Regions from separate parts of the Paenibacillus sp. MT124 genome, predicted to be linked through region 3. Evidence: riboswitches for the same ligand, from Rfam matches in the RefSeq annotation. Region 3 holds a riboswitch; each other region holds the start of a gene.
What was found. Region 3 has a riboswitch for cyclic di-AMP ahead of AC3RCI_RS06580 (hypothetical protein). Riboswitches for the same ligand answer to the same signal wherever they lie in the genome.
Positions count from the first base shown of each region.

Region 1: linked by a shared signal. The riboswitch ahead of AC3RCI_RS17610 (3D domain-containing protein) and the one ahead of AC3RCI_RS06580 (hypothetical protein) in region 3 are both predicted to bind cyclic di-AMP.
Region 2: linked by a shared signal. The riboswitch ahead of AC3RCI_RS10245 (NlpC/P60 family protein) and the one ahead of AC3RCI_RS06580 (hypothetical protein) in region 3 are both predicted to bind cyclic di-AMP.

Region 1 is NZ_CM179500.1:3,915,942-3,926,245, reverse strand. It holds gene AC3RCI_RS17630 (alpha-glycosidase) at 1-1,489, opposite strand, end outside; gene AC3RCI_RS17625 (M20 family metallopeptidase) at 1,741-2,916, opposite strand; gene AC3RCI_RS17620 (ABC transporter substrate-binding protein/permease) at 3,122-4,561, shown strand; gene AC3RCI_RS17615 (amino acid ABC transporter ATP-binding protein) at 4,548-5,273, shown strand; cyclic di-AMP (ydaO/yuaA leader) riboswitch at 5,540-5,739, shown strand; gene AC3RCI_RS17610 (3D domain-containing protein) at 5,742-6,416, shown strand; gene AC3RCI_RS17605 (polysaccharide deacetylase family protein) at 6,545-7,336, opposite strand; gene lpdD (prenylated flavin chaperone LpdD) at 7,488-7,829, shown strand; gene AC3RCI_RS17595 (PspA/IM30 family protein) at 7,954-8,625, shown strand; gene AC3RCI_RS17590 (DUF350 domain-containing protein) at 8,722-9,123, shown strand; gene AC3RCI_RS17585 (DUF4178 domain-containing protein) at 9,147-9,653, shown strand; gene AC3RCI_RS17580 (DUF4247 domain-containing protein) at 9,665-10,304, shown strand, end outside.
Region 2 is NZ_CM179500.1:2,162,098-2,172,401, forward strand. It holds gene AC3RCI_RS10195 (Cof-type HAD-IIB family hydrolase) at 1-539, shown strand, start outside; gene AC3RCI_RS10200 (hypothetical protein) at 641-1,705, shown strand; gene AC3RCI_RS10205 (GNAT family N-acetyltransferase) at 1,807-2,352, shown strand; gene AC3RCI_RS10210 (RsmF rRNA methyltransferase first C-terminal domain-containing protein) at 2,467-3,861, opposite strand; gene AC3RCI_RS10215 (glycosyltransferase family 4 protein) at 4,053-5,183, shown strand; gene AC3RCI_RS10220 (YkvI family membrane protein) at 5,291-6,349, opposite strand; gene AC3RCI_RS10225 (xanthine phosphoribosyltransferase) at 6,553-7,128, shown strand; gene AC3RCI_RS10230 (hypothetical protein) at 7,231-7,560, shown strand; gene AC3RCI_RS10235 (hypothetical protein) at 7,679-7,897, shown strand; gene AC3RCI_RS10240 (carboxymuconolactone decarboxylase family protein) at 8,023-8,352, shown strand; gene AC3RCI_RS10245 (NlpC/P60 family protein) at 8,432-8,896, opposite strand; cyclic di-AMP (ydaO/yuaA leader) riboswitch at 8,902-9,033, opposite strand; tRNA gene AC3RCI_RS10250 (tRNA-Leu) at 9,395-9,479, shown strand; gene AC3RCI_RS10255 (alkaline phosphatase family protein) at 9,750-10,304, shown strand, end outside.
Region 3 is NZ_CM179500.1:1,425,087-1,435,390, forward strand. It holds gene urtA (urea ABC transporter substrate-binding protein) at 198-1,448, shown strand; gene urtB (urea ABC transporter permease subunit UrtB) at 1,597-2,502, shown strand; gene urtC (urea ABC transporter permease subunit UrtC) at 2,521-3,615, shown strand; gene urtD (urea ABC transporter ATP-binding protein UrtD) at 3,578-4,387, shown strand; gene urtE (urea ABC transporter ATP-binding subunit UrtE) at 4,365-5,060, shown strand; gene AC3RCI_RS06555 (PAS domain-containing protein) at 5,096-5,752, opposite strand; gene AC3RCI_RS06560 (Rha family transcriptional regulator) at 5,810-6,013, opposite strand; gene AC3RCI_RS06565 (urease accessory protein UreF) at 6,271-6,972, opposite strand; tRNA gene AC3RCI_RS06570 (tRNA-Leu) at 7,397-7,479, shown strand; gene AC3RCI_RS06575 (glutathione peroxidase) at 7,617-8,093, opposite strand; cyclic di-AMP (ydaO/yuaA leader) riboswitch at 8,462-8,634, shown strand; gene AC3RCI_RS06580 (hypothetical protein) at 8,750-9,148, shown strand; gene AC3RCI_RS06585 (HAD family hydrolase) at 9,319-10,002, shown strand; gene AC3RCI_RS06590 (Nramp family divalent metal transporter) at 10,165-10,304, opposite strand, start outside.

The DNA.
Region 1 (10,304 bases), 2.5 Mb from region 3:
CCTCATTGCTTTTGCGCAGATCAATCATCAGCCGGTAGAAGTCATAGAGCTCCCGATCTTGCTTGGCAGGGTCCCATTCCATACATTTGCGGCAATCGGGATCTCCTTCACCGCTGATGCCCACTTCATCTCCGTAGAAGATACACGGTGTACCGATGTAGGTAAACAGGAATACAACGGACAGTTTTAATCGCCGTTTGTCTTCACCGCATCGGGAGAGCAGACGAGGGGTATCGTGACTGCATAACATATTGAAGATCACTTCGTTGGTTTGCTGGGGATACCGCATAATGAGGGACCCCATCTCATTGGCAAAGTTGTAGCCATCCATGGATCCGCAGAAAAACTCCAAGACCTTGTCCGCAAAAGGGTAGTTCATAACGGAATCGAACTGGTCACCCATCAGCCATGTCAGGGAATCACTCCAAACCTCGCCCACAATATAGGCTTCCGGGTTCGCCGTTTTAACTACTTTGCGGAAATCTCGCCAGAAGTGGTTATCCACTTCGTTCGCTACATCCAATCTCCAGCCGTCGAGCTTGATCTCCTTAATCCAGTATTCGGCGACATCGAGCAGATACGCTTTCACTTCCGGATTGGCCGTGTTAAATTTCGGCATATTTCCATAAAAACCGAAGGTATCATAGGTAGGTATACCGTTCTTAATACTGACAGGAAATTCATTGATATGGAACCAGTCTACATACTTTGATTGTTTTCCATTTTGCAGCACATCCTGAAAAGGCGGAAAATCTTCACTGCAATGATTAAAAACGGCGTCAAGCATAACGCGGATACCACGCAGGTGGCATTCCTCTGTGACTTTTTTGAGCAAATCATTATCTCCAAAATGCGGATCTACTTTTTTATAATCAATGGTGTCATATTTATGGTAGGAGTTGGCTTGAAAGAGGGGGGTGAAATATATAGCATTTACGCCAAGTTTGGTTAGATCATCCAGATGATCGAGGACGCCTTGCAGGTCTCCGCCAAAGTAGTTATCCAGCTCGGGCGTACCTCCCCAGGCTTGAGTTCCTTCGGGATTGAGGTCTGGATTGCCATTGGCGAACCGTTCGGTCATGATCTGGTAAAACACAGCTTCTTTGGCCCATTCGGGAACCTTAAACACATCAATTTCATGAATGTACGAGAACTCGTAATATCCTCCAGTAGGGTAAGGGGGATCGCGGTGAATCCCATTGTCGGCCAGAAAGACATTTTCATGACCCGCTGTGACTCGAAAAATATAAGTAAGTCGTTTGAATTTGGGTTTAACCGCAGCCTCCCAGTAGTCGAACATCCTATCCGAAGCAGCTTTTTCCAGTTGAATTTCCCTGTAGGTTCCGTCCCAATCATATTTATCACCAGTCAGTGCAGTCACATAGTCTACATCATCTCTCTTCGTACGTACACGCAGATGAATCGTAGACGTGTTGTAGGCGTAAGCCCACTTGTCACGGGGAACGTGATACATCGCTTCGAGCAGCATGACGGCACCTCCTGTATCAAGATGAGTATAGCATTACATAACCAAGCTAGACAGCAAATGAACCATAAAAGGTTTACATAATTAGTAAAATTTTCATTACTTTCATCGATTTCATTTCACAAGCATCTCCAGGTTAGGCTTGAATATACGTATGCAAAATAAAGAAAAGAGGTGTTTTCTGCAGACCTGGTGATGTCCATTCAATCTGTAGAGAACACCTCTTTGGTTGTCTCTATTACTTAAAACTTATATTATCGTAGGGCCTGTTCAAACTCTGTTCGAATCGTTTGCAGCAGCTCAGGCTTCGTTAGCACATCATAAGCTGTTGTGGCAAGTGCTTTTGCACCCAAGACCATGCCATCCAGTGCCCGTTCCTGTAATGCCAGATCGCGGAATTCGATGGAGTGCAGGGTGTGAACCTCATCAACGACCCGAATGTAAGGATGAATTGCAGGACAGCGTAAGGATACGTTACCGATATCCATGGAGCCATGATCATCTCCGCTAACGATCTCTTCTTGTGGAATACCGAGTTCCATGAGGTTTTCAGTGAATGTTGCAGATAAAGATTCATTGGTTACCATCTCATCATATGACGTTTCATAATTTGAAGTCACAAGACGACAGCCTGTTTGGAGCGCAGAACCTTCGGCAATTTGTATGACACGCTGCGTTAGTATATTAAGCTCTTTTCTGGTTGCGGCACGTACGTAAAACTGGGCTGAAGCATAGTCGGGAATGATGTTGGCAGCCTGACCACCGCTATTAATAACACCATGGATCCGGACACTACTTCTCACTTGCTGGCGGAATGCATTAATACCGTTAAAGGTTTGAATGACGGCATCGAGTGCATTGATCCCTTCATGCGGACTGGCCGCGGCGTGGGAGGATTTGCCGTGGAATTCAAATTGCACGGCATCAATGGCCAGAGAGCTGCCCGATTTCTCATAAGCATAATAAGGATGGGCCATTAGCGCGACATCACAATCATCAAACAGACCTGCTTCAGCCATTGGAACTTTGGCGCCACGAGTTTCCTCCGCAGGTGTGCCGAATACTTTTAACGTTCCTCCAACTTCATCCAAAATGGACTTTAGACCGACAGCAGCACCCAGACTCATCATACAGATCAGATGATGGCCGCAAGCATGACCAATCTCGGGAAGTGCATCGTATTCGCATAACAGCGCTATGGTTGGTCCTTTTTTGGCAGCAGCGTAGGTGCCGAAAAAAGCCGTATCCAATCCAAGTACGGGAGCTTCTACTTCGAAACCGTGAAATATCAGTTCTTCCTTTAGGCGGGCAGAAGCAAGGTATTCCTCGTTCCCGAGTTCGGGATTGGCACCAATGTATGATGAAATCTCCTTAAAACGGGAAGCATATTGATCAATAACCGACAAAATTTGTGATTTGGTATGTGTCATCGTGAACTCCTTCGTGCAAAATGAAAATAATTTAGTCATTATATCATGTTTGCTTGGTTTTTTCAGAAACAAGTCAGGATTTGTAAGTTGAAAACTCATTGCATAATCATGCATTGTACTTTATAATGACTCAGGCATCAACATGAGGAAGCACATAATGTATTGTAAGGGGAGAACAGGGTTGAAATTGATTAGTCGTTACACCATGATGCTGTTGACCTTTGTCGTTTTATTGACAGCTGCCGTTCCTTCGGCGCTGGCAAGTGGAACTACGGGCACTTCAGACAGTAAAAAATTGGTTCTCGGCACGAGTGCCGACTTTGCACCATATGAATTCCATAAAGTTATTAATGGCAAGGATGAGATTGTCGGATTTGATATTGCCATTGCCAAAGAGATTGCTGCCGATTTGGGCGTAGAACTTGTGATAGAAGATATGGGTTTCGACGGCCTTCTGCCTGCATTGCAGAGTGGACGCGTGGATATCGTTATTTCAGGCATGACACCGACAGAGGACCGCAAAAAAAGTATCGACTTCTCGGATACCTACTATAAATCGAAACAAGTCATCATGGTTCGCAATGAGGATAAAGACAAATACCCAACCATGGCTGAACTGGAAAATGAAAAGATCGGAGCACAAAAAGGTTCGATTCAGGAAACAATCGGACAGAAGATTCCTGGAGCCAAGCTGACGTCTCTAGATAAAATCTCGGACATTGTGCTTCAACTGCAAACTAAACGGATCAACGCTGCAATCGTTGAAGATACCGTTGCTGCAGGATACCTGGATGATATGATCGGACTAGCTCCTGCTGTTCCGGACGAAGAGCAGGTAGCAGCAGCGATCGGTATTCGCAAAGGCAATACGGAATTGCTGAATGCCGTTAATGGTACGCTTGAACGATTGAAAAGTGAAAATAAAATTGATCAGATGGTAACCGAAGCCAGTCAATTGATGGCAGACCGTGAGGTCAAATCGCCAAATATTTTTGAAGTATTTTGGCAATACAAAAGCTTCTATGCTACGGGGGTTGGTTATACCCTCCTATTGTCAGCACTTGGGGTAATCTTCGGGGTAATCATCGGTTTGATCATTTGTTTATTCCGAATGCATGATACAGCAATTTTGCGGTGGATTGGTACGGCATATGTAGAAGTCATACGCGGTACGCCGATGCTGGTTCAATTGATGATTATTTATTATGGTCTTGCCTTGACATTTGGTATTACGTTCTCGCCTCTTCAGGCGGGTATTTTAACACTTTCCATCAATAGTGGTGCTTACCTGGCAGAGATCTTCCGTGCAGGGATTCAAGGCGTTGACCGTGGTCAACTGGAAGCAGCCCGTTCGCTTGGGATGGGTAGAGCCGCGGCCATGAGATTTATTATTTTGCCTCAGGCCTTCAAAGCTGTACTGCCTGCCATCGGTAATGAATTCGTAACCATCATCAAGGAATCTTCCATTATCTCGGTCATTGGTATGGTTGATATCATGTATCAGGCAAGTGTAGTCAAAAACATTACGTACCAAGGAATGAATCCGTTCCTTATTGCAGCAGCCATATACTTTGTATTGACATTCATTTTGTCCAAGCTGCTGGGTCGACTGGAAAGGAAGTTGAGTGCAAGTGATAGACGTTAGACAATTACACAAATCCTACGACAAAAATGAAGTACTTAAAGGCATAGATGTCTCAATTGGCAAGGGCGAGGTCGTTGTCGTGATTGGTCCTTCAGGATCAGGCAAAAGTACCTTCCTTCGCTGTCTTAACCTGTTGGAGCAGCCTACTTCAGGTGAAATTAATTTCGAAGGCGTATCGATCACGGATCCCAAACACAACATTAATGCAACGCGGGAGAAAATGGGGATGGTGTTCCAGCACTTTAATCTGTTTCCGCATAAAACCGTGGAGCAAAACATTACCATTGCCCCGATCAAAGTCAAAAAGCAGTCTGCACAGGAAGCCAAGCAGATCGCCGCAGACTTGCTCAAAACCGTGGGGCTATTGGATAAAAAAGATGCTTATCCAAGTCAGCTGTCTGGTGGGCAGAAGCAGCGGATTGCCATTGCCAGAGCGCTTGCGATGCAGCCGCATGTGATGCTGTTTGACGAGCCGACGTCTGCACTTGACCCTGAAATGGTTGGTGAAGTACTCGACGTTATGAAGCGCCTGGCTGAAGGCGGCATGACGATGGTTATTGTTACCCACGAGATGGGCTTTGCCCGTGAAGTCGGTGATCGCATCATCTTTATGGATGGCGGTGTAATTGTGGAGGAGGGAACACCAGATGAAGTATTTGGTCAACCTAAGCATCCACGTACGCGTGACTTTCTCGGTAAAGTTTTGTCATAGCCTTTGAGCATGATCCAGTCAGTGAACCGGATTAAATAGAATGAACAAAAAAACGAAATTAAACAACCTTGCTCACGTCACGTTAGCAGGGTTGTTTTTTTGTGCATGGATAAGGATCCAGTGTCGTAAAAGTAACGTTTCTGTCATTGTTCCAGAGCTGCTTGATCGCTCTTTTTTAAGAAAAATCCTTATTTTTTAAGCATCATAATGTGTTGTTATAGACAGTTGGTAACATTTACTACGGACCCTGGTTACAAAATTGTGATATATTGTTCCTGCCGAAACTTCCTGAGGAGGAAGTGTGGAGGATGTAATGATGCAGACCGTGGAGGGGAAGATTGTAACGCACGCTGCTTGGGGTGAATTAGGGGTACATAACGCAAGACGAATGTAACAGAGACCTATAGGGTGGTTTCCTCCATCCGAATCCGACAACTAACTTCGCAGGCACAATGAGGGAGGAAGACCATGATTAAGAAGAGAACTATAGCCAAAACAGCAACAGCCCTGCTGACAGCAGCAATGCTCATTCAGGCCGTTCCAGCTCACGCTGATTCTGTTCACGTGGCCAAAGAGGGGGATACCTTCTATACCTTATCGAAACAATATGGAGTTGGACTGAACACTCTGGTTAAAGCAAACAGTGATATTTCACCTTACAACATTTATGGTGGTTTGAAAATTACGATTCCTGGAAAAGCAAACACGGCCTCAGCTGCTCCAGCAGCGAAAAGCTCGACGGGTGCTAAGACGATTACGACAGCTAGCCTTGATGTGAATGCTGATGATAAAGTCGTTCAGGCCTGGGGCAAAACGTTTGATTACAGTAAATCCATTGATGTGAAAGCAACAGCGTACTCTGCAGCCGCTTCCGAAAATGGTGGATGGGGTCCTGTTGATTACTTCGGTAATCCACTTGAACTCGGCACGATTGCAGTAGACCCTAGTGTGATCCCACTGGGTACGAAGGTTCTTGTTACAGGTCACTCCCATCCGGGGCTGCCTAAGCAGGCATTTGTGGCTACTGCCCGGGATATCGGCGGGGCGATCAAAGGGAAACGGATTGATATTTTCATTCCTGGAAGCCAGAAGTCTGTGAGCACATTTGGTTTTCAGGATGTTGAACTTTATATCTTGAAATAAGTATCAGCGCCAATAAAAGGGTGCCTTTATGACACGATTAACGTGAAATAAGGGTACCCTTTTTCTTTATTAAAACGCGCAAGATTGGTAGTTCTATAACTTGTGTGTTTGGTTTACGAAGCCGAGTATTATTTGCTTTTTGGCAATTGCAGCATTTCGTCCAAAGTCACCAGATTAAAGCCCCTGCATCGAAGTTCATCTATAATCTCCGGAAGTGCTCCAATGGTACCGGACAGATTGGAGCCCACGCCTCCGCCCGCGTGTTGAAGAATGATGGAGCCTGGCTTGACTGCAGATAGAACGTTCTGCTTCACTTGCTCTTTGCTGAGGCCTTTCCAATCGAGCGAATCCACATTCCAGTTGACGATGCTGTATTGCTGTCTTGCGGCCCATTGTAGCTGTTTCTCATTAATGTCCCCGTATGGAGGACGAATCATTTTAGGTGTATACCCGGTCAGTTTACGAATAATGTCGCCGGTATGTAGAATTTGTTTGCGAAAAGCATTCAAAGACAGCTTACTGAATTCAGGGTGATTGTAACTGTGGTTCCCAACAATGTGACCTTCCCTAACGATCCGTCTGACGAGGTCGGGATGTTTCTCAGCCCGGTTGCCGACAATAAAAAAAGTCGCTTTTACATTATATTTCTTTAAAATATCCAATACCTGCGGAGTGAAGCGCGGATCAGGCACATCATCAAAAGTCAGTGCTACCTGTCTGGTTGAAGGTCCATTGGTCTTGAACGTATCGGCATATTTCTGCCTTAGCTGACCGAGTGTCAGTTGTTCATCCTCAGATAGATCCGGCTTTGCAGCAGGCATGCTCTCTGGAACGGGTTTGGCCAGCAGTTGTCCAGGTGAATAGCTTCCACTCATAAACATAAGGATCAACATGGAGAATGCGATGAGGCGAATACGCATGATACAGCCTCCTTTGTCAAATTGCGTTCTCTTTGGTATGCCCGCGGTGATGGTCCATTATGCATAAATGTGAGAAGTTTCATTGTCCAATTCAGTCGATAAGCTCATAATTCCACCATTACATATACACACAAAGGATGGGTGGACTAGGATGAGTACGTATGATTTGAAATCGGTTCGTTTGCAGGTCATTGAAGCTGGAGAGGATAAGATATTTTTGATCACGGGTGGGAAAGCTCATATAGGGGCTGTGGCGACCTTTTATCCCGAAAGAGAACGCGTGGTGGGAACGGCAGTCCATATTCCGGGGCATAAGGAACAGGAATTATGTGAGCGCCTTGCACGTAAGGCCGCAAATTCCCTCAAGGTGACCGTAACCGTTATTATGGGCATTCATTTTGATGCCATTACACGTGTACAGATCGATGAGATCGTACAGACTGCGGAGAAGCTGCTGGGCGACCATTTAACCCTGGTGAATGATATAAAATAGTAGATTTTGGTTGACCCGGAATCGTGTTTTATGATTTTTTTTGGTAAAATTGAAACGGGATGAAAGTTACCACGTATGTATGATTATATACAAGGATGTAATATCGACTAGGAGGAATACCATAATGTCCATTTTCAAACGTTTGCGTGATTTAACGATGTCTAACATTAATGCCATTATTGACAAGGCAGAAGATCCAATCAAAATGACGGATCAATATATCCGTGATATGCAGGAAGATCTGGAAGATGCAGAGAAGGCTGTTGCTCAACAAATCGCGATTGAGAAAAAATTCAAGCAGCTGTTCGAGGAACAGGAAGCATTGGTGAAGAAACGTGAGGAGCAAGCTCATACCGCAGCACGTGCACAGAACATGGATCTGGCGCGCCGGGCTCTGGAAGAGAAAAAAGCTGCTGAAGTAAAAATGGCAGAATATAAAACAAGCTATGATCAAAACAAGGCTTCGGCAGACAATTTGCGCGGCAAGCTGGATGAAATGCGCAAGCAATTGACACAAATGAAAAACAAGCGTGAAACGTTGGTAGCGCGTTACAATGCAGCAAAAGCACAAACCGAAATCAACAAAGCGCTGAACGGATTTAGTTCCGACACAGCTAGTGCTGGCATGAAACGTATGGAAGAAAAAATGATGCAAATGGAAGCACAGGCTGAAGCGAGCAACGAAATGTCTTCCAAAGGAAAATCACTGGATGAAGAGTTCGAGAAACTTGGCAAGGATCAGGCCGTTGAGGATGAACTGGCGGCACTCATGAAGCAGTACGAAAATAAGAACTAAACCTTGCATCTTAGGCAGGGTTCACTAGCGGAGGAGAGACAGCGTTTCTCCTTCGCTTTTAAATGCGGTTCATGTTGATAAGTGGGGGCTGTGTAAATGGATTTGAACATTTTGGCGATGCTGGTCTGGACATTATCTGGCTCGGTTTTGCTTTTTGTATTGATGTATGTGGATTCATTATTTACGAAGTATAAGGATTTTGCGGAAGTTAAGGCAGGGAACATGGCGGTTACGACACGGATGGTCATGAAGCTCTTTGCTCAAGGGTATGTGCTTGCAACTTCGATTTCGACAGCGGGTCATCTGGGTGAAGCGCTGCTTGTATCAGTTGTTTCATTTGTCATCCTGCTTATTCTGGAGAGCGTTGTGCACTTTATGATTCGCACATGGGCCAATCTTGATTTGGACACAGGAATCCAGCAAGGGAAGACCGGATATGGCTTGTTCTCCGGTGCCTTGCACATCGTGGGCGCATTAATTATTGCAGCTTGTTTATAAGATAACGAACGGGAGTAATGGGTATGAGTGTATGGAAACGGATTAAAGGAATACTAGCCAAACCCGAACCACCACGAGCAGAGAAAACCATGCTGGACCTTGAGCCTGGAGATATCTGTGAGGTCTCGCTCGTTACGTATGAAGTCGTGGGGCGGGTGCAGCATCGTGCCCGAAGAGCGGTGGTACTAACACTGCAGGACGGTACAACGTTTAGACATCTGCATGTAGAAGAAAGAGAATTGACACGTTATTCCCTCTATACGCCAATTGATGGGCGTCTTGACGCACCAGACGAAGTACCAACCTTACTTGATCTGGACGGACGCGCGTATCATCTGGAGGAAGAATATGGAGGAATGGTTACCACTGCTGGCAGGACACCTTATGGTCAGGCTGGAGAGCAATTGGTTTGGCAGTATCAGTCTGATGATAACATGCTTCTGCGTGTGGAATGGCAAGACAGAAGATTTACTCTGTATGAAGGTGAGTCCATTCTTCCTGCGGATATCAAAGTGATTCGTTCGAGCTAGGAGAGGTTCCAATGAAAAAGCGCATGGCACTTGGATTAAAATTAATGCTGGTCCTCAGCCTTGTCATGTCCCTGTTGTCCGCGTGCGGGATGCCTTCCGTTCAGGACACTTATCCGCTTGAGTCTGTAAGTGGCAGTGGCAATACGACATCCTACGTGTATCGGGCTGCCGACCGTACTGTTCCGGAAGTTGCTCAGGAGTTATCCGAACAGCGTAAACCTGATCAGATCTCGGCGGAAAATGAAGAGCGGATGTTCCTGGTGTATCAGGACCAGTATTATCATTTGCAGCAGGACCCGAACAAGAAGGAAGATACCTTAATTGAGGTGGATTCCAAGGAATATGTACGTCAGAATTATGATTCTTCCTTTTTACAGGGGTATTTGACCGCAACGCTCATTGGCAATTTGTTTGATTCCTTTGGCGGCAGCGGATACGGAAAGTACAGAGGGTACACCGATCGTGATACGTACAAACCGAATCAAGGTACTTATCGTGCACCAACAAGCAATGACAAAAAAGCAGCTCCACCCATCACGGTTGACCGAAAAGGATCCATTACCCGGCGGGGAGGAGACACCGATACTAGTGTAGGTTCAGGCGGAGGATTATTTAGCCGTAAAAAGGAACCGAGCACCGGTACCGTCGAAC
Region 2 (10,304 bases), 740 kb from region 3:
GATTGGAGCCCTTTGTCACGTATTGCCGTACAAACGGTGTGCATTTTGACATCAACACGGCATTTGGATTATATGTGGATCAGCCGGAAGGATTGGAATTACAGGTTCGGGAGATGTATAACAACTTCATGATGGAGCCCTTAAAGCTTCCGCAGTGGGCAGACCTGTCAGAACCGCTTGCCAAATTCACCGCGTTTGGGCCCATAGAGCAGATGGACAAGGTTCAGCAGGAATGGGGAACTTGGAATTTGCCTTACTACATGACTCGCAGCGGAGACTTTTTCATTGATCTGATGCACCCGGAAGCCTCCAAGGGAGCGGCGCTGAAGAGACTGGCCGAATCCAAAGGTATTGTACCTTCCAAAATTTTGGCAATCGGCAATTACTACAATGATATCACGATGCTGACATATGCAGGCATTGGGATCGCCATGGACAACTCGCCGGAAGAGGTGAAGGCTGCTGCGGATGAAGTGACACTCTCCAATAACGAGCAGGGTGTTGCGCATGCTGTCCAAAAACACGTCCTAGCTGTCTAATAACAACCACATTTTTCATTTTCAAAGGCTCCTGCTTCATAATCTACTGGCCTCATGGGTAACCTATGAGAATACCATTAGAAATGGAGGAGGACAGGCACATGAAACAGAAAGTGGAGCTGATTCCGGATCTGCGTACATCAGGTGGTGAAGTGCTCGATATAATGGTGAATGATCAATACGCGGGTTCACTTCTGCTGGTATATAGAGAAGGAGACCGTTTGTCTGGCAGTCTTCAGATGGAGCGGGAATTGGTTTCAGCGGATGAGGAAAAGCACATCATTGATCAGGTTCATGCATATATCCGATCACTTACGGATGCAGTGGAGGCGATCTATTATGAAGTGCTGGTCAGCTGTGGCACATTGCATTCAGTTCTGCAAAACCTTGAATTTGATCCAGAGCGTGAGTCGGATGATATGCACTACGAGGCTGATGAATACTTGGATGACCTGGATGTGGATGATTCTCGCGTAATTCCGGATACAGCAGATGAAGCTTTTACATATGAAGATCGGGAACATGTGCTGGAAATGGAGCTTGTAACCGCTGGACGAAGTATATCGACCTATGTGTTTAACGATGCTGACGGGACTGAGCTGGCAGAAGCTTCATTGAAACAATATGGGGCCGACATTCAAGGTGAGATACACTGGTATGACGTGCCTCTCGAGAGCCAGCTTGATGCTGCGGCAGAGCTGCTCGTAAGAGAACTCGACGAAGAAGTGATCGACACGATTACTCTTCGCATGTGGCATCAGGGGAATGAGCTGGAGTCCATGGAGTGGGTACACCGCGACTTTGTGGATGACTCGGAGGAAGAGGAATTTACCGAATACGAGGATTGGGATGATTCTGAAGACGAGATAGACGAAGCAGAGGATTCCTGTTATGTCATGTTGGTGCGCAAGGACCGTGAATTCAGGGTCTATGAGCTATTTCTGCAAGAACGTGGCGGATTACCTGTAGGGACAGCAACCATTGATACATCTCATGCTGACCTGACGGGCTATATGGATTACCAGGTACCCGGAACCAGTGCACAGCGGCGGGATCTGGTTGAGGTGCTGCTTCAGGAACTGGACAAGGACCTTGAATTCGACACATTGCACCTTACCATGCTGTACCGGAATCAGATTATAGATGAAGCGAAGATCGACGGGTAAGAGGCTTAGGCCTTTTACCTTTTTTGATTTGTTTTGACGAAAAATTCATTTCCGGGTATAGTTCCAATAGTTCTTAAGAGATCTGGAATTGGAGGAGAACCATGAAGCACTCATTTACAATCATTACAGAATATATTAACGATGATTTTAGAGCAATGCAGGCTCAGCCGGAAGACACGGAAGATGTACTATCCTTGCTTAGGGAGACAGCTGAATGGTTACGCAGCCAGGGATCTTCCCAGTGGAGTGCGCTTTTGAAAGGTGAAGATTCCCACGATACAGCAGGAGCCATTCGTCGCGGTGATGTGTTTGTGTTTAAGAAAGAAGGCGATGTGGCAGGCATGGTTATTCTGATGCAGCAGCCAAGTGCTTGGGATTCCGAGCTATGGGGACCGCAAGCGCATCAAGCGGATGGCGCCGTTTATTTGCATCGTTTGGCCATTCGGAGAAAGTACGCCCGTACCGGACTGGGTCGGGACATTTTGGGTTGGTCCAGCAGTGGAATCCAATTTGACAACAAACACGTCATGCGATTGGATTGTGTGGGTGACAATGAGAGGCTGAATGAATTTTACCCTCGGAACGGATATACCTTTGTGGGGAAAACAAATGGGTATAGTACGTTTGAGAAGCCATTTCAATCCTAAATATATTTTAAAAACAGGGCATTTTATTTCATCAACCTATTCACTCCATTAATGAACGGAAAATAAAGCCGGGAGCACTAATGCTCACCGACTTTGAGTCGTGATAGGGCTAGTCTATTGCATGCGTCTAAGGCCTTTAGGCAGACGGTTCTTTAGCTGTCCTGCACTGGCTTTTCCCCACCCCAGTGGGAGACCGTTGAAAGTCACAAGAGTCCATCCGGTAAGTCCGCTTTCGGCAGGAAGGCTCTCACCGCGAAGATATGCCGCCACTTGGCTGGTCTCTGCATCTAGTGCTGCATGCTGCATGTTAACAGCCTCTTGTTGTCCCAGAGCCAGCGCGAGTGCATGAGCAGGCTCGAAGCGCCCTTTTTTCCAATCACCGACATGAAGCCCTGGACGGGGCAGCTTCAATCCATTTAACCGATCATCGGTCAGCAGCTGGGCAGTATGCTCTGGCAATACATATAAAGCTTCACCAAAAAGCAGAGGTCTGCCGGTTCCGTTAGCTACCGTGTCTGTATGGTCAGAACTCCAGGCCAGATAAGCATTCCACGCAGATTCCACTTCTTTGGATGACGCCGTTTGACGTGGATTTCTTCCTCTTTTATCTTTGCGTTTGCGAGGTGGTTCTTCCAGCTCTTGGGATGCATGAGCTTGGGATTCTGCTTTGGTCACTACAGCTACAAAGTGTCCCTCGCCCTGGGCCAGGTGAGGCCAGATTCGTTCAGTCCGTACTAGAGTCAGATCTGGATAAGCGGTAACGAAACGTTCCATCATGCCTTCATTCTCTTCCCGATTGAAGGTGCAAGTGGAATAAGCCAAAGTCCCGCCCGGTTTAAGCATGATATAGGTATCCTGCAAAATGTCCCATTGTCTGTTCACACACAGTGTGACCAGATCATCGCTCCACTCGGTGACCGCATCCGGATCTTTGCGGAACATACCTTCGCCAGAGCAAGGGGCATCCAGCATAATCCGGTCAAAGGCTGCAGGAAAGCGGGCCGACAAGTCTCCCGGCGCTGCACTTGTAACAACGACTGAAGAGAGTCCCATTCGCTCTACGTTCTCTGCCAAGATTTTGGCTCTGGCCGGATGAATTTCATTGGAAACGAGCAGCCCCTGGTCTTCCATGAGTGAGGCAATGTGGGTTGTTTTGCCGCCTGGTGCAGCCGCGAGATCCAAAATGATCTCACCCGGTTGCGGGTTCAGCATTTCCACGGCCGACATTGCAGAGGGCTCCTGAATATAGTACAGTCCTGCAGCATGATACACATGTTTGCCCGGACGCTCATTCGATTGGTAGTAGTATCCCGTCTCGCACCAGGGAACCTTGGTCAGGTTAAACTGCTCTATCACCTGCTTTTTGAGCTCTGGTGTAGCTTTAAGGGAGTTAAAACGCAACCCCTGTACACGAGGCTGATCATAGCTGTCAATAAATGCTTCTGCTTCTGAGCCGAGCATTTCCCGAATATGATGTATATACGACTCAGGGAGTGAAGGCTTGCTCATGTCTTGTTGCTCTCCTTTTCATTCGCTTGTCCGCATGACCCTCCCCGGATAAACCTCAGGGTCTGCAAGCTGCAACGTTGTTGTTAAAATGGTGAGGAATAAACAGTTATTTCTTTACTGAAACATACGTTCTAATATATCATGATTGAAGATGTACTGAAAGACTGAAGCTAGAAAGGGGGAAACTAACGGTGAAATTGCTGCAGGCGCTTTTCTTTCCTCCGGAGCAGCCCGGAGGTGTATCCTCTATGATTCCGTATATGCAGGAGAGGTTTACGTCCCCGAGGTGGGAGATGGACTTGTTCTCGCTGCCGAAGCGAATTCGCAACAAGGGCAGGGAGGACGTGCAGTTCGAAACGTTCGATTGGACCAAGTATCAGGAAAGTCCTGTCGTTCAAAAATATATGCAGACTTACCGTGATTATTTATGGTGGACGAAGCTGCGCATTCAGAAGCCTTATGATTTGATTCACGCTCACCATCCCATTGCGGGTCTTGCCATGAAAAGTGTTTTTCCCGATACACCGCTTATTCAAACCATTCACTCCAGTTATGAGCGTGAGTTGATTCTGAATGGAAGAATCGAGCCAGACGGTCTGGATCATCAGTTTTTGATTGCCATTTACGGCGAGCTGGAGCATCAGGCAGAGCGGTTGTTAACCGTCTCCGAATCTTTTCGGCAGTATTTAACTCCTTATGTGAAGCAGTCTGACGTCATTGGCATTATTCCGAACGGATTTGATGATAAACGTTTTAAACCCATTCCTCATGATAATGCGATTCCGCAGCTGGTTACGGTATGCCGGCTTGTCCCGGCCAAAGGACTGGATATTTTGTTCAAAGCCTGCGCGGAACTCAAAGGTCGAGGACATGACTATGTTTTACATATTATCGGGGATGGTCCGATTCGACCTGATTTAGAAGAGTTGGCTCAGCGTTTGGGTATCTATAATGAGACTATTTTTTATGGATACACCCTGCATCCGGAAGAGTTCATGCCATTTTTCGATATATTTGTACTTCCTTCCAGGGCAGAGGCGTTTGGTTCCGTGTTTGCCGAGGCAGCCCTGAGTTGTCTTGCACTTATAGGTACGGATGTGGGCGGAATTCCTGAACAGATCGAGAACGGCAGCAACGGGCTGCTTGTTCCCCCTGAGGATCCCTCGGCACTTGCTGAGGCGTTGGAGAAAGTGATGCTGGATCCTTCGTATCGGTACGAACTTGCACGCTCGGCGTGTGAAAAGGCCAAAACGCACTATTCATTGGGCAGATCGGTTAATGAACTGAAAAAGCTGTACCTGCAATACGCGAGCAAAGCCTAGATTCATCCCTGAAATAAAATAAACAGAAGAAGCCGCTGGAGAACAGCGGCTTTTTGCTTGAGAGAATATGGTATTAAAATATAATACATTTTGGCACGCAGTATAACTTACAGGTTTTTATGTCTCGTGCGAAAGCTTCCCCAACGGTCGATCACCAATTTTCCGGCCCAGACTAGGGCTAGGCTGCCGAAGATTGGATAGAGAATGGATAGAAGAGAACTGAATCCAAACTGGCTAAGTGAGTAGCACAGCATCATAATGGTTAATGTAATTAATCTAGGGGGTACTTGTAAGTGCTGACCCAGCTGAAGAGTCATACCATAGATATCTGCGACGAACGTTGTGAATATTTCCATGAAGATCAGAGTTACATACACAGATTGCACAGCCCATCCAAGTTGGAAGGCGATGCTCCCCATCGGAATTTCGAACTGCATGATACCTGGCATCTGGGCTGACATGGCGAAATGGGCGGCTAACAGCATGAAGCCTACGCCGATTCCGCCGAGTACACCGCCCCATTTCAGGACATTACGATCACGGATCTGATTGCCTACCGGCACCAGAACAGCTTGGGCCAGTACCAGATTGAAGGATGAATACAATAGTGGAGACAGCCACACCTGTATAGGATTGGTATCTGTAGTCAGCGTAACGAACCGTAAGGCACCGGGATGGTGTATGGTGCTTGTAATCATGAGAATGGACAACAGGAGCATCATCGGAACCACAATGCTATTCATTTGCAATATGGCCTTGATGCCTCGTCCAAGAAGCAGGTACGTTCCCACTATCGTAATAATCAAACCAGTCTGGTAATTCAGTCCAAGATGCTCCACGAAGACAGAGCCTGCTCCGGCGAGCATTACACTGTTTACACCAATAAGTATCAGAAGCGTTATCCAGGTAATCCACTTTCCAGCCTTTTGGCCGAATAGGTGCTTGTTCAGGTCCTCGTAAGAGCGGGAGCCGGTATCATGGGCGATGAGCATCATTTTGGTGCCCAGCCAGACAAATAGTATGGTCGATAAGCCAATGGTGATGGTGGCCCATTTGCCATACTGGGTAAAAAACTGCAATATTTCCTGCCCTGTCGCGAAGCCTGCCCCTACAACCGTTCCGATGTATGTAAATGCGATCTGCAGCACCCGGAATGCCTGTTTCATGCGTTTCCCCTCTCAGGCCCCATAATAGTTTGGACATGCGGGTACCATGGTACAAGGTATGCTTGACCCTGGTAACTCATGACAATTGTAAGAAGCTTTCGTCCCCAGAATCGGTCAATGATGGAGGAAAGCCGATTTCGCTTGAACTGACAGCCTCATCTATGATACTTTTACCTCATAGGATAGGCTTGGGAGGTCGAATGATGGAAGTATTAAAACAACGAATATTACAAGAAGGCGTAGTCATCTCGGATCAGGTGCTGAAGCTGGACGGATTATTGAATCATCAGATTGATCCTGCATTGACAATGGAGATGGGCCGCGAGTTTGCCGCTCGCTTTCGTGAAAGTGGAGTGACACGGGTCATAACGGTGGAGTCTTCAGGGATTCCGGTTGCTTTTGCCGCAGCACATGAACTTGGGGTGCCGCTCGTATTTGCCCGTCGAAAAAAGACACTTCTGGCAGATCCCGATGCCTACTGTGAACGCGTACCTTCCTTTACCAAAGGGATCGTAACCGATATTATGGTATCCCGCGAATATATTCATGAAAACGACCGTATTTTGTTTATAGACGATATTATCGCCAACGGAGATGCAGCTCGCGGTGTCATTAAAATCATTGAACGTTCAGGGGCGGAGCTCGTCGGATTCGGTGTCGTGGTTGAGAAATGTTTTCAGGCCGGTGCACGTACGATCCGTGAGCAGGGCATTCCCGTGGAAGCCTTGGTGCGCATTCGTTCATTGAATGATGGAACCGTGCAATTCGACGATAATTAAATGTGACAGTTTAAAGGAAAAAGCCTATTTTTTGAACAATGCCTTTGCATGACCGCGGATTTCATTTATAATGGGGTTATGTTAGGGAGAGGAGGCAACACCATGGGGAACCAACCGGCATCAGAACAATTTTTTATTGAAAAGCTGGCGGAGTCGAAAGTTCATTTTGAACGTGCCCTGGATTGTAAACATACGGAATTTGATGACCTTTATCCCTATATGATTGAACATCCTCAATTTTTCTGGTACAAACGCTATGTTGCCTGGTCAGAGTTGCTGACCATTGTAGGCTTGTGTGAAGAGTTGTCCTTCGCTTGGAAAGAACAATTTACACCACATCAAGTGGAGTACCTTGAAGAACGTGTGATGTCCGCCAAAGTGCTTGATTTTTGGTTCGAGAAGAACGACAGCAAAGAGCACGCGCAGCGGTAACTTTCAGTCGGGACATTTTTCGAATGACATAACAGTCCAATACAGTCACGTGAGACCTAAATGACTCTTCATTTAGGTCTCTTTTTGTAAATTATTTTGGAACATAGGAGCCATAGACATGATTAGTGATGCAGAATTGGATGCACTGCGCTTATCGGGTGAAAAAGTAAGAGTGGTACGGGATGGTTTGGAGTCCAATGATGTAACAGGGATTATCGTTGCATGGGATGGGGAACAGGTGCTTATCCGTCGCCAGAACAGACGTGTGGTCAAGCTGGACCGCAGCTATCGTTATCAGCTCTTTAGCGAACCGCGCCAAAGCCCGGCTGATGAATAGAGCCGCTCTGGAGACGGATGCATGGAATTACCATGGATGCTTTGGCATAATTCCGCCACTCGGGAGAGAAGATAGGTACAGCGAGAATTCGTAAACTTATCAGCCGAGAGGATGTGCGGGTAGCCATGACATTGATGAATGATAAGGTACATGCCTACAAGGATCAGATTGGAGAATTAAGCGATGTATTGCCTGGCGTAGTCAAAGCGTATCACGAATTTACGGGTGAATGCTTTCAGTCAGGTGCCATTGATGCCAAAACCAAGCAGCTGATTGCCCTCGGCATCGGATTGTTTGCCAATAACGAAGTATGTACGTTTTACCACGTAGAAGAGGCACGTGCGAAGGGCGCAACCGATCAGGAGATTATGGAGACGGTTGCGGTAGCCGGAGCAGTAGGCGGCGGTCACGCGCTGTCTCAAGGCGCAATGCGTGTGCAAAAGGCATTGCACTAAGGTTTCTCCTGCAAGTGTGCTGAATAACTAGAGAGCAAAACAGGCTCTGGAATGATCCAGAGCCTGTTTCTTGTCCAACTTATATTTTTCCAAGCATCTTATTATACATAAATTGTCCAGTCACCCGGCGTGCGGTAACGTAGCGAGTGTTGAAATACGGATTTGATAATTTGGTAATGCTGACACCTTTGCTGCTGGAAGCATGAGCGAATTGTCCGCCCCCGATGTATACGCCTGTATGCGAAATGCCGCTGCCTGAAGTGTTGAAGAATACCAGATCACCTGTGCGGATATTGGCTTTGGATACCGGAGTACCCGCCTTAGCCTGCTGCTGTGAAGTACGTGGCAAATCAATGCTATATTTTTGGAAGAGATATCTCATAAATCCAGAGCAATCAAACCCGGCCAGCGTCGTGCCGCCCCACTTGTAAGGAATTCCAGTCATGTTGTTAACGACGGTGTTGATACTGCTTGCCTCAGTGCTTGCTGCACCAGATGTGAATAGAACGGCTGCGCCAAAAATAGAAATGATCAGTTTTTTCAAAATCAATGTTCTCCCTTCGATGCCTACGGAGTTAGCTAAGGGTTCGGTAGAAGGTTCCCTATATTTCCTATGTATAAGAATAATTCACCCAAAATGGTTCCCCCGTTTTCAAACATGAAACTCGGCAAATGAATAATTAAGTTTTTGTAACCTTTTGAAACTATATTGCATAAATGCGTAATTGTCAAACCTTTCTTCCTTCTGCAATGTTAACGGAATTCAAGACTTTTTGTGAAAAATAGTAGTTCTCCATGTTTATTTATGATGACAAAAACGTAATTTGTGTTTCATCAGCACAGAAATTGGACAAATAAGTAAATTGGAGTATCAGAGGAGAGCACGGTTCATTCTCATCAGGGAAAGTCAGGTCTCGACCAGATTTTATAACTTTCGGTTATCGTAGTTTTATACCAAATCATTTAATTGTTGACACATTGAATTTCACATGATATATTATTTCTTGTCGCCGCGATAGATTATCTCGGAGATATACCATATGCGGTCGTGGCGGAATTGGCAGACGCGCACGGTTCAGGTCCGTGTGGGCTAACCCCCCGTGGAGGTTCGAGTCCTCTCGACCGCATCAATTCATACATGAGGTTTCTGATCTGCTTTTTCTGGCAGATTGGGGACCTTTTTGTTTTTTTTAGTTACATTAGAGATGCTGCAGTTCATCAAATGAGAAAAACAAAATAGCTGTATGCAAGTCGAGCTTCTGTTTGGAGCGCCGGCTGAAAAAGGATATTGTTGAACAATAGGCATTTCTTCAGGTCCCATTGCCTCTTGGCAAAAAGCACCTCGAATAACCCCAGGATTTTCAAGACAAAATGTACATAAATGGGGTGAATTGTCTATGAGGAAAAAAGGGATTCGGAAATTGCCTTGGATTTTGTTATTGGCCATGCTTATCGGATGTCAGAGCTCGAAACCTAAAGAACAGGATTTGATGCGGATAAATTCCGCTAATGGTAACAATGCGAAAAAAGTCATTTTCCTGATGGTGGACTCTTTAATGTATCAGGCGATCGACCAAGGAATCGACAAGCAGGAGCTTCCTGCCTTACAATTTCTGATCAAGAACGGGCAATATTATAAAAATCTGGTCAGTTCTTTTCCCACGATGTCCGTCACGATCGACAGCTCCTTGCTTACCGGTGCATATTCGGACCTTCACCGTGTGCCGGGTCTGACTTGGTATTCTGCGGACAACAAAAAAATGATCATGTACGGAACCGGCCCGACGGAAGTGCTCAAACAAGGAGTGCACCCGGTAGTGACCGATGCTCTAATCCATTTAAACGGGAGTCATTTGAACAGGAATTTACCTACGATCTATGAGGATCTTGCCCGGCAAGGATTAAAATCGGGTTCAATCAACGGCCTGATATACAGAGGGATGTCCGCTCAA
Region 3 (10,304 bases):
ACTCACACAGGGTGACCCTTTGTCAATAAGGTTTGAAACATATTAGCAGCATGCATGAAACAAGTAGGCGTAAAATAAAATTATGTAAGCATTATTGACATGAAGAGTTGGAGCCTCCATAATTTGGATCAACGAACATTTCGGAGTTAAATGACCTTAATGTTCGTCAATAGACTAAAAAAAGGGAGTGTAGGCTATTGAAGAAGAGGTCGGTCAGATTATGGGGAATTTTGCTTGGGGCGGTCATTGCTTTAACGGGATGTGTGGAAGGTGGAACGCCACCTGAAGCTTCAAATTCCGGTGGAACAGGGGAAGTCGCTGTGTCCGATGAGACGATCAAGGTAGGCATTCTTCATTCCTTGAGTGGAACGATGGCAATAAGCGAGGTATCTGTCAAGGATGCCGAGATGCTTGCGATTGAAGAGATCAATGCAGCGGGTGGTGTCCTTGGCAAACAGATTGAGCCTGTCATTGAAGATGGAGCCTCGGATTGGCCGACTTTTGCAGAAAAGGCTGGAAAGCTGCTTCAACAGGATAAGGTGGCCGCTGTTTTTGGCGGATGGACTTCAGCGAGTCGCAAGGCGATGCTCCCCGTGTTCGAGCAGAATAAAGGGCTTTTATTTTATCCGGTGCAGTATGAAGGACTGGAGTCATCTCCCAACATTTTTTATACAGGTGCAACAACGAACCAACAAATTGTTCCTTCCGTAACCTGGTTGCTGGAGAATAGGGGCAAAACATTTTATCTCCTTGGTTCGGACTATGTTTTCCCGAAAACGGCCAATCAGGTGATCAAGGCTCAATTGGCAGCTGAAGGTGGAGAAGTGGTTGGCGAGGAATACACACCGCTGGGCCATACCGATTACAGTACCATCATAAGCAAAATCAAAGCTGCGAAGCCGGATGTGGTGTATAACACGCTTAACGGGGACAGTAATGTAGCCTTTTTCAAGCAGCTGAAGGATGCTGGTATCACCTCGGAACAGATGACGACGCTGTCGGTCAGTGTGGCGGAAGAGGAAATTCGGGGCATTGGAGCAGATGTGCTAAAAGGGCACTTGGCTTCTTGGAACTATTATCAGACAACAGATACTCCGGAGAACAAGACATTTGTTGAGAAATATAAAGAAAAATATGGTGCTGACCGGGTGACGGCTGACCCGATTGAGGCGGGTTACGTAGCAGTGTACCTCTGGAAGGCAGCTGTTGAAAAAGCGGGATCAACCGATGTAGAGAAGGTCAGAGAAGCAGCAAAAGGATTGGAATTTGATGCTCCGGAGGGGAAAGTAACCGTGGACGGAGAGAATCAGCATATTTACAAAACCGTCCGAATCGGAGAAGTGCAGGAAGATGGTCAATTCAAGGAATTGTGGAACTCCGGTTCTCCTGTCAAGCCAGATCCTTATTTGAAAACCTACGAATGGGGAGCTTCCCTAAGCAATCAATAAGCAAGTCCTTCATGTCCAAACTTCTGAGATTACGGATGAGGGTGGGACAGCGCACCCTCGTACAATATTACGATAAAGCGTTGATGCGTAGTCTTGGTGACGTGTTTGAATCGGGAAGAGGCTTTTAGCATGTGAAAGGGTGATCGGGATGGATATGTTTGTTCTGCAAATGTTCAATGGCCTTAGCATCAGCTCGATCCTGTTATTGATTGCGCTGGGGCTTGCAGTAACGTTTGGTCTTATGAATGTCATCAACATGGCTCACGGTGAGCTGATTATGATTGGTGCATATGCAACGTATGTGACTCAAAATCTGTTCATTTCATATGCTCCGGCAGCGTGGTTCGAAGTTTATTTTATCGTGGCATTGCCGATCGCGTTTGGTGTAGCGGCACTTATCGGCTGGCTGCTTGAAGTGATTTTGATCCGGCATTTATACGGTAGACCCCTGGACAGTTTGCTGGCTACATGGGGAGTTGGAATGATGCTGCAGCAGCTGGCGCGAACCATTTTCGGGGCGCCGAATGTAGGTGTATCCAGTCCTTCATGGCTTAATGGCGGTCTTGCGATCTCTGACGGTATCGTATTTCCTTATAAACGGATTTTTATCATCGCACTTGTCGCGGTTGTTCTACTGTGTATGTATCTGTACATATACCGCACTTCTTCCGGACGACGGATGCGCGCTGTTATGCAGAATCGGAGCATGGCGGGCTGTCTCGGGATTTCCACCAGACGGGTAGATGGCATGACCTTTGCCATTGGTTCAGGAATCGCGGGTATCGCGGGTTGTGCTCTGACGCTCATTGGGCCGATTGGCCCTTCGCTGGGAACCTATTATATTGTAGATGCATTTATGGTTGTCGTTCTTGGCGGGGTTGGCAAACTGGTAGGGACGGTATGCGGAGCGCTCGGGATTGGCATGTTCAATACGTTGTTTGAAACCTACACGTCTGCCTCCATCGGCAAAGTGCTGGTGTTCGTATGTATCGTTGCTTTTCTGCAATGGAAGCCGCGGGGGCTGGTTGCCATGCGAACCCGCAGTCTCGACTAACAGGAAGAAGGGGGTTATATGATGTCAGCACTTCTGAAGTCAGGCAGTTTAAAAACGAGAATCATCTGGGCGGTCGTACTGATTCTAATGTGTCTTGCCCCGCTAATCTCTACCGAGTTTCGGCTTAGCTTGCTCGCTAAATTCCTGGCACTGGCTATTCTGGCCATCGGACTGGATCTGATCTGGGGCTACGGCGGGGTTCTGAGTCTGGGGCATGGGGTGTTCTTTGGTCTTGGTGGTTACGCCATGGCCATGTATCTGAAACTGCAGGCGAGCGGCACATCCCTGCCTGATTTCATGGGGTGGAGCGGCTTGTCAGGTCTTCCGTGGTTTTGGGAACCATTTCGTTCATTTCCAGTGGCGTTAATTCTGGGTATTGCCCTTCCAGCTATGCTGGCATTTGTACTGGGGTGGTTTACGTTTCGTAACCGGATTACCGGTGTGTATTTTACGATTTTAACGCAAGCTCTTGTGTTAATCACGGTTACCTTGTTTATCGGCAAACAGGAGTGGACCGGAGGGACTAATGGTATAACCGGTTATAACTCCATTTTTGGTTTCACGCTGCATTCTGCAGGAACAACAATTGTGCTCTACTATATTACACTTGCCATTTTGGTGCTCACGTACCTGCTCTGCAGAAGAATGGTAAATAGTCGGTTTGGTCAGGTGCTTGAAGCTTCGCGGGACGGAGAAAACCGGGTGCGTTTCCTAGGTTATGATCCGGCAGGTTATAAAACGTTGACGTTTGCCCTTTCCGGGGCTCTTGCAGGGATAGCGGGTATGCTGTTTGTTCTTCAGGTCGGGATTATCTCGCCGTCCATGATGGGAATTGTTCCATCCATCGAAATGGTGTTATGGGTTGCCTTGGGTGGTCGCGGCACGCTCATTGGGGCTGTGATCGGGGCAGTGGTTCTGAATGCAGCCAAAACCGGGATAAGTGAGGCCTACCCTGAAGGCTGGTTGTTTGTTCTCGGCGGGCTGTTTGTAACGGTGGTGTTGTTCATGCCTCACGGGCTCGTTGGAGTCTATCGAAATGTCGTTCGATTGCTGAAGCGGAGAGGAGAGGTTGTGCATGTCCCTGTCAGTAAGGAAAAACCTGAAGTCTACTGAAGCTTCACCTGTATTGATGGCTGAGAGTATTACCGTAGCTTTTGGTGGTTTCGTTGCAGTTAATGGCATGAACCTGAAACTGCATGAGCATGATTTGCATTTTCTGATTGGCCCCAATGGTGCGGGGAAAACGACAATGCTGGATGTCATTTGCGGAAAAACCAAACCCCTCTCCGGCACGGTGCGGCTGGAAGATGGCACAGAGCTGACACGTCTGAAGGAGCATCAGATCGTCCGGAAGGGTGTAGGACGCAAATTCCAGGCTCCATCCATCTTCGGAGGTCTTACCGTACAGGAGAATTTGGCCTTGGCGGCGGAAAATCAGCGTTCACCGCTTCGGACTCTTGGTATTCCGCGCTTTGGGAAACTCAACACGGCAATGGAACAGGTCATAGCGCAAATTGGACTGCAAGACCGCGTGTATACACGGGCTGGGGCGCTATCTCACGGCGAGAAGCAGTGGCTGGAAATTGGCATGCTGCTGCTTCAGGAACCGCGCGTGTTGCTGCTGGACGAACCGGTTGCCGGGATGACGGACGAGGAAACGAATAAAACAGGCAGGTTGTTACAGGGGATAGCGCGTGAACGTTCGGTCGTGGTTGTGGAGCATGACATGGAGTTTGTCCGCGAGTACGCGGCGAAAGTGACCGTGATGCATGAAGGGAAGCTGTTGAAGGAAGGTACCATGGCTGAGGTGCAGGAAGATCCTAGGGTGGCCGAAGTCTACTTGGGAAAAAGGAGAGATGACCATGCTGTCGCTGCAACGAATTGAATCCGGCTACGGGGAAAGTAATGTGCTGCGTGGTGTTAATCTGGATGTTTTGCCTGGACAGGTGGTCTGCCTAATGGGCCGGAATGGTGTCGGCAAAACGACGCTGATGAAAACGTTGATGGGCCTGCTCAAAACGAGGAAGGGGGCCATCCACTGGAAAGGGCAGGATATATCCGCTATGGAACCTGCCAAACGTGCCAAGGCAGGCATTGGATATGTTCCTCAGGGTCGTGAGATTTTCCCCCAGCTTACGGTAAAGGAAAATCTGCTGCTCGGTCTGGAGACATCTGCGCCTGGGGTGAAGACGTTTCCTGAAGATGTGCTCGCGATGTTTCCGGTCCTTGCGACCATGTATGGACGACAGGGCGGTGATCTGAGTGGTGGCCAGCAGCAGCAGCTTGCCTTCGCACGAGCGCTTGCTTCAAGGCCTGGACTATTGTTGCTGGATGAACCAACGGAAGGTATACAGCCTTCCATTGTCGAGGATATTCGGCAGGTCATTCTACAAATCAAGGCGAAGGGAGACATTTCGGTGCTGCTCGTCGAGCAGAGCATTGATTTTGTACGCGGGGCTGCGGATTTTATCTATGTCATGGACAAGGGAGCAATTGCGCTGCAGGGATCACCGGAGGAATTGGATATGTCTCAATTTGAACACCACCTGTCCGTATAGGAGAGGTGGTTATTTTTCGCTTTTTTTTGCTTTGCTCAGGAGCGTTTATCCAAAATGTTGGAGTACTTCGGGTATAGCCTGCGGATGCAGTCCGGACAGATGTCGTGTGTAAATTCTGCGTGGGTATGTCTCTCCAAATAACCTTCGACTGAATTCCAGACGTCCTGCTCGTCCTTAATCTGTTTGCAGACGGCGCAAATGGGAAGCAGGCCGCGTAGTGTCCGAACTTCGGATAGAGCAAGCTTCAATTGCTGTTCAATTCGCTTCTGTTCCGTGATGTCTGTATGCGAGATCAGAGCGAGTCCCATCGGAGAAGGAGGATCCGTCTGATTCAAGGGGGTAAGCTCCAGCCTGAACCATCGAAGCTCCAGGTTCGCAGACTGTACGGTGATGTCATATGTATGGCAGTGAACAAAGGGATGTTGAATCTTCTCTAACTTCTGAATAATCGATGAATTCTCCGTTTCATCCTCCTGGGCTGCCCATATCTGCAGCAGCTGAAGATAATGAAACGTTTCGCAAGAAGATCGGTGGGCGTCGGATTTTTTGTATTTCGAGAGATGCAATCGCCCGAGTCCGTTCAGCCATGCAGTATTGCAGCTGCGAATTCTCCAGTCGCGGTCGACGATGATGAGTTGATGACGTAAGGATTGAAAGGATAACCTTTCAAGGTCGGTTGTAAAGAAGCTCATGAATAGGCCCTCCTTGGCAATCAGTTAAAGGATCGGGACGGCAGGGTAATGGTGGTGTCATCGAAGTTCATCCGAAATTTGCAAAATGTCTGCGACCTGGTTTCGGAAACGGGTGGCTTTTCGTGTGCCATGGATAAGATTGGATAAACGATACGGCGGGATGTCGTGCTTCTCGCAGAAGGTTTTCTGGTCCATCTGTAGCTCCGTTAAGCGGCGTTTGATGGCCCATCCGAACGGAGTCACGGGTTTCTTTTTGTTCAAAAGGGTTCACCCCTCATAGAAGTATTTCAACCCGCCTTCGGCTGTGTATAATAGAGGGAGATGCGAGCTGTTCATTACATTATATACGTATTTACGTCATGTAACAATTATAAACGATGAAAAATAGTGTATTTATATTAAATAATGACGTAATAACGTGATTTTCTATAGGCATACGTGAAAAAGCACGTCAGCAAGGAGGTTGCTGCGTGCTTTTTCGTTTGGGGAAATATGAGGGGAGCTTGGAGTCGGTAAGATTAGGCGCGATAAGCATGCAGCCCTGCGCCAAGCATGTGGAAGCTGGGGAACAACGATTTCATGGACATTGAGGTTGGCTGTGCCGGTCCATCCGCAGCGGAGGCGCTAACGGTATTCCATTCATGCTCCAGGTCTGCGGCCAGGCGAACCAGCAGTTCCTGGGTTGCTTCGTTATGCATGGGGAGGACTTTGGAGGCTTCGGTTATGCATGCATTCATGGCTGAGTGCAAGTAACCCATTACCGCTTCCTCGACGGGGATATCGAGGTAGTGGTTAATCCAGGCGTGAACAGTAGAGAGGCAGCCTACAGACTCGTATTTGGCAAGGGTGTGTTCGAGCTGGCTGAATTCAATCCAGGGGTGGAGAGCCCGGGCCAGCTTGATCAGTCTTTTGCCCATGGCAGCAGCTTGCTCCCTTTGATCAGAAGGAGTCCGCTGAACGTGAACCAACTTGTCAATCAGTGCTGTTCGCCATGTGTCATTATGATCTGTTGCGCTGTAGATACCTTTAATCGCCATTCCCTCAAGTCGAACGATACTGGGATGCAGCTGGCAGCGCATGAAGGATTCCAGATCATCGGCATTTCGGATGCTGCCTTCAGCAATGTGTACATCCATACCAAATGAATGGGTGAAACCTCCGACATGAATGGAGGAATCAAGCAGTTTGACATAATCGAGCAGCTTATTCCCACGGTTCACGGTCTTTCGCCTCCTATGTTCGTAAAATGTTATATTATATAACATTGATATTGGTTTCCGAATGCTTTTATGTTTAAAATCCGAATTATATGATATATATAATCACATAAATATCCGTATTTTGTCAATGGTTTCTTGTTTTTAAGTTTTAATTATATTTAAATGTTATATTTTATTACTTATATTAGTTGTAATCTTAAAATACAATGTTATGTATATGATATGTTTTCTTGTGAAGAGCTACAATTAAAAATGAAGATGTATAAAAGATTTGAAATTTAATGTATGCAGCAGTCAAAAGATCATGACGATAAAAACCGATATTTGGAGGAAAAACACAGGTGCAAAGTAGTTTTAATAAAAGTGCTTTACTTTTATATTGAGATCCTGTATAATCAATTTTGTTGCCGATTATTTACGACATGCGGTCGTGGTGGAATGGCAGACACGCTATCTTGAGGGGGTAGTGGGCGTATGCCCGTGGAGGTTCGAGTCCTCTCGACCGCATCATATTGTACGACAAGAAGAGGTTTTCCGAATATGGAAAACCTCTTTTTTTGCGTTTGGAGAAACATAAAAAAGGCCATTCACACAGAACCGGACTTTCTCTGGCTCCATGTTAATTATGGCCTCTCCATGTTGATCTATTTCAGCAGTTTCTCAATATCAGCTTCAATCTGGTCAGGAGTGGTTTTTGGAGCATAACGCTTCACGACCCGTCCGTTCTGATCAACGAGGAATTTGGTGAAGTTCCACTTGATGGCTTTGGATCCGAGCAATCCCGGTGCCTCTTTTGTCAGGTGCTGGAATAGAGGGTGGGCGCTTGAACCATTAACATCAATTTTCTCAAACATAGGAAAGCTTACACCGTAATTCATCTGGCAAAACTCAGCAATATCGTCGGAAGATCCCGATTCCTGAGCGAATTGGTTGCTTGGGAAACCCAATACTTCAAACTGCCGGTCTTTGAATTTGTTATAGAGTTCCTGTAAGCCTTCAAATTGCGGGGTCAGACCACATTTGCTTGCCGTATTTACAATCAGCAGCACCTTGTTGCGATAATCGGACATCTCGACTTCCTGGCCCCGAAGGGTATTGACTTTGTAGTCATAAACGGACATGATCAGTCGCCTCCATATCGTATAATGGGTTAATAATTCCTATAGTTATATTATATTGCTTACAATTAGATAATGCAAAACTAATTAAATAAATTCCTATGTTTACTTACAGATATCTAAAATTACAACCGTTTTTCATAAGGACGAGAATTAGTGAGATTCACAGAGATGGATGGAGAATGGATTGGTTGTAAGCGATATCATTGATATGTAATGCCTTAAATTCGTCCATTCGGTGATCTGACCGGACTTTACACTAACATGTCGCGGGTGTATGATTCATATCGTAATTTCTAATTCAATTAAACTTAACATGAACAACGAAACAAACGATAATATCGCTCTGGTCAATACATGAAACAGGAACGATGTTTTAATCGCTGAGTTTCCATTCATTCATGGGTGGGAAACGGGGGAACCAATCGGAAAGGCTGTCATTGCAGCTAATCCATGGGGTGAATTTTTCGGTGCAAGCCGGAAATAGGGCGACTCTCGCGCCCGAATCCGTCAGCTAACCTCGTAAGCGTTAAAGGGAGAGGCAACAAGCCGTACGCATATTCATGGCGTTTTCGTCATGGGTTATTCAAGAAGCGTTCGGGAGGCCTTGGTCCCCCACGCTTCTTTTTTGTTGTCTTTTCACGCCAAGGGAGGAACGAATGATGGATAATGAGATGATTCTAGTAACAGCACCGAATGAAGCAGGCCGCAAGTTTATCAAGCTGTTGATGTACAAAAAAATGCCGTTTGCCGTTCTGACCAACAGTGTAGGGGAAGAACGGAAGCTCCGCAGAATCGGAGTGGAGAACGTCATTCGCATGAATACAGCTGAAGCTCAGAAGTGGTTTCTACCGCAGTCGAGCGTAGGCAACGTTTTTATTTTCGAGAACAGTTTGAACCTGACCTGCCGCTATCTGCAGATCTGCCGTTCCTGGACTTCCAAATCACTATGTGTAATTACGGAACAGAGTCACCCCAAAGGCATTTACCGCGGGATGGGAGCTGACCGCATTGTGTATTCTCTTAATGGAGAAGTTGGCTTCTTGCTTAATGGTTAATGTGATAGCTGCCGATTGATCCGGTGTAAGGTGCCTGTTATAATTGAACTTGTGGAAAAACGGAATTCTGAGGAGACTCATGCATGATGGTGGGTCTTCTTTTTTATTTGAGCATTATTGTACATTGCTGATTTAGAGATTGCGTTCATGGCTAACAAGGAGGAATAGGCGTGCCGGATGTACGGGTGTTAAAATGGTTGTTCTTTGATGTAGGAGATACGCTGGTCGACGAATGGGAGCCGGTAGATGATATTATAGGGCAGTTTGTAAAAGAAGCCTGCTTGCTTGGATATCCGGTGAAAATAGAGGAAGTGCGAGAGATATTTGCCTCCTGTTACCGAAATTATGAGCAGTGGCCCATGAGGGTAGCCATTCGAACGCTAATCAGCGATGAACGTCATAGGGAGCAGATCCAGGAGAAGTTGAAGTTCCGGAAGGAGCTGGAGAAGCCCTTCGCTTCTGCTGACGCGGTGTTGAAGGAATTGTCACACCATTATCGAATCGGGATCATCGCCAATCAGAGTCCAGGGACAGCTGAGCGCCTGGAGAGCTACGGTCTGCGGAGGTACGTGGATGTACTGGCTTGCTCGGCAGAAGAAGGCGTATCGAAGCCGGATCCGGAACTCTACGCTGTGGCTTTGAAGCAGGCGGGATGTGAACCCGAGGAAGCAGTGATGATTGGAGATCGGATTGATAACGATATCATTCCTGCCAAGAAGCTGGGGATGCGAACGATTCGGATTTTGCAGGGCTATGGACGATTTCAGCCTGAGCTTGAGGGCCAAGAGCGTGCAGACTGGACCATCGAAGCCTTGGAGCAGCTTGTTCCACTGCTTGTGCCTTCTGAGGGTTAGTGGAAAAAATTTAAAAGTGATGACTTTCGTGTCATTAAATAAAGGACAAGGCAAGTGCACGGCAAGCTAAAAGGCTGATTCCCTTAAGTATAATACTTAAGGGAATCAGCCTTTTTTAATGAATCTCTGGTAAGAGGAAAACTGTTTTACAGCATATTCAGATTAAAACAGCATGATGGTCTGGAAGATCAGATAAACGTTCAGAACCACAATTACGGCAGCGATGATCCAAGAGATGACTTTGAGCCACAGTTTGTTGGCGAATGCGCCCATGCTTTTTTTGTCACTCGTAAACATCACAA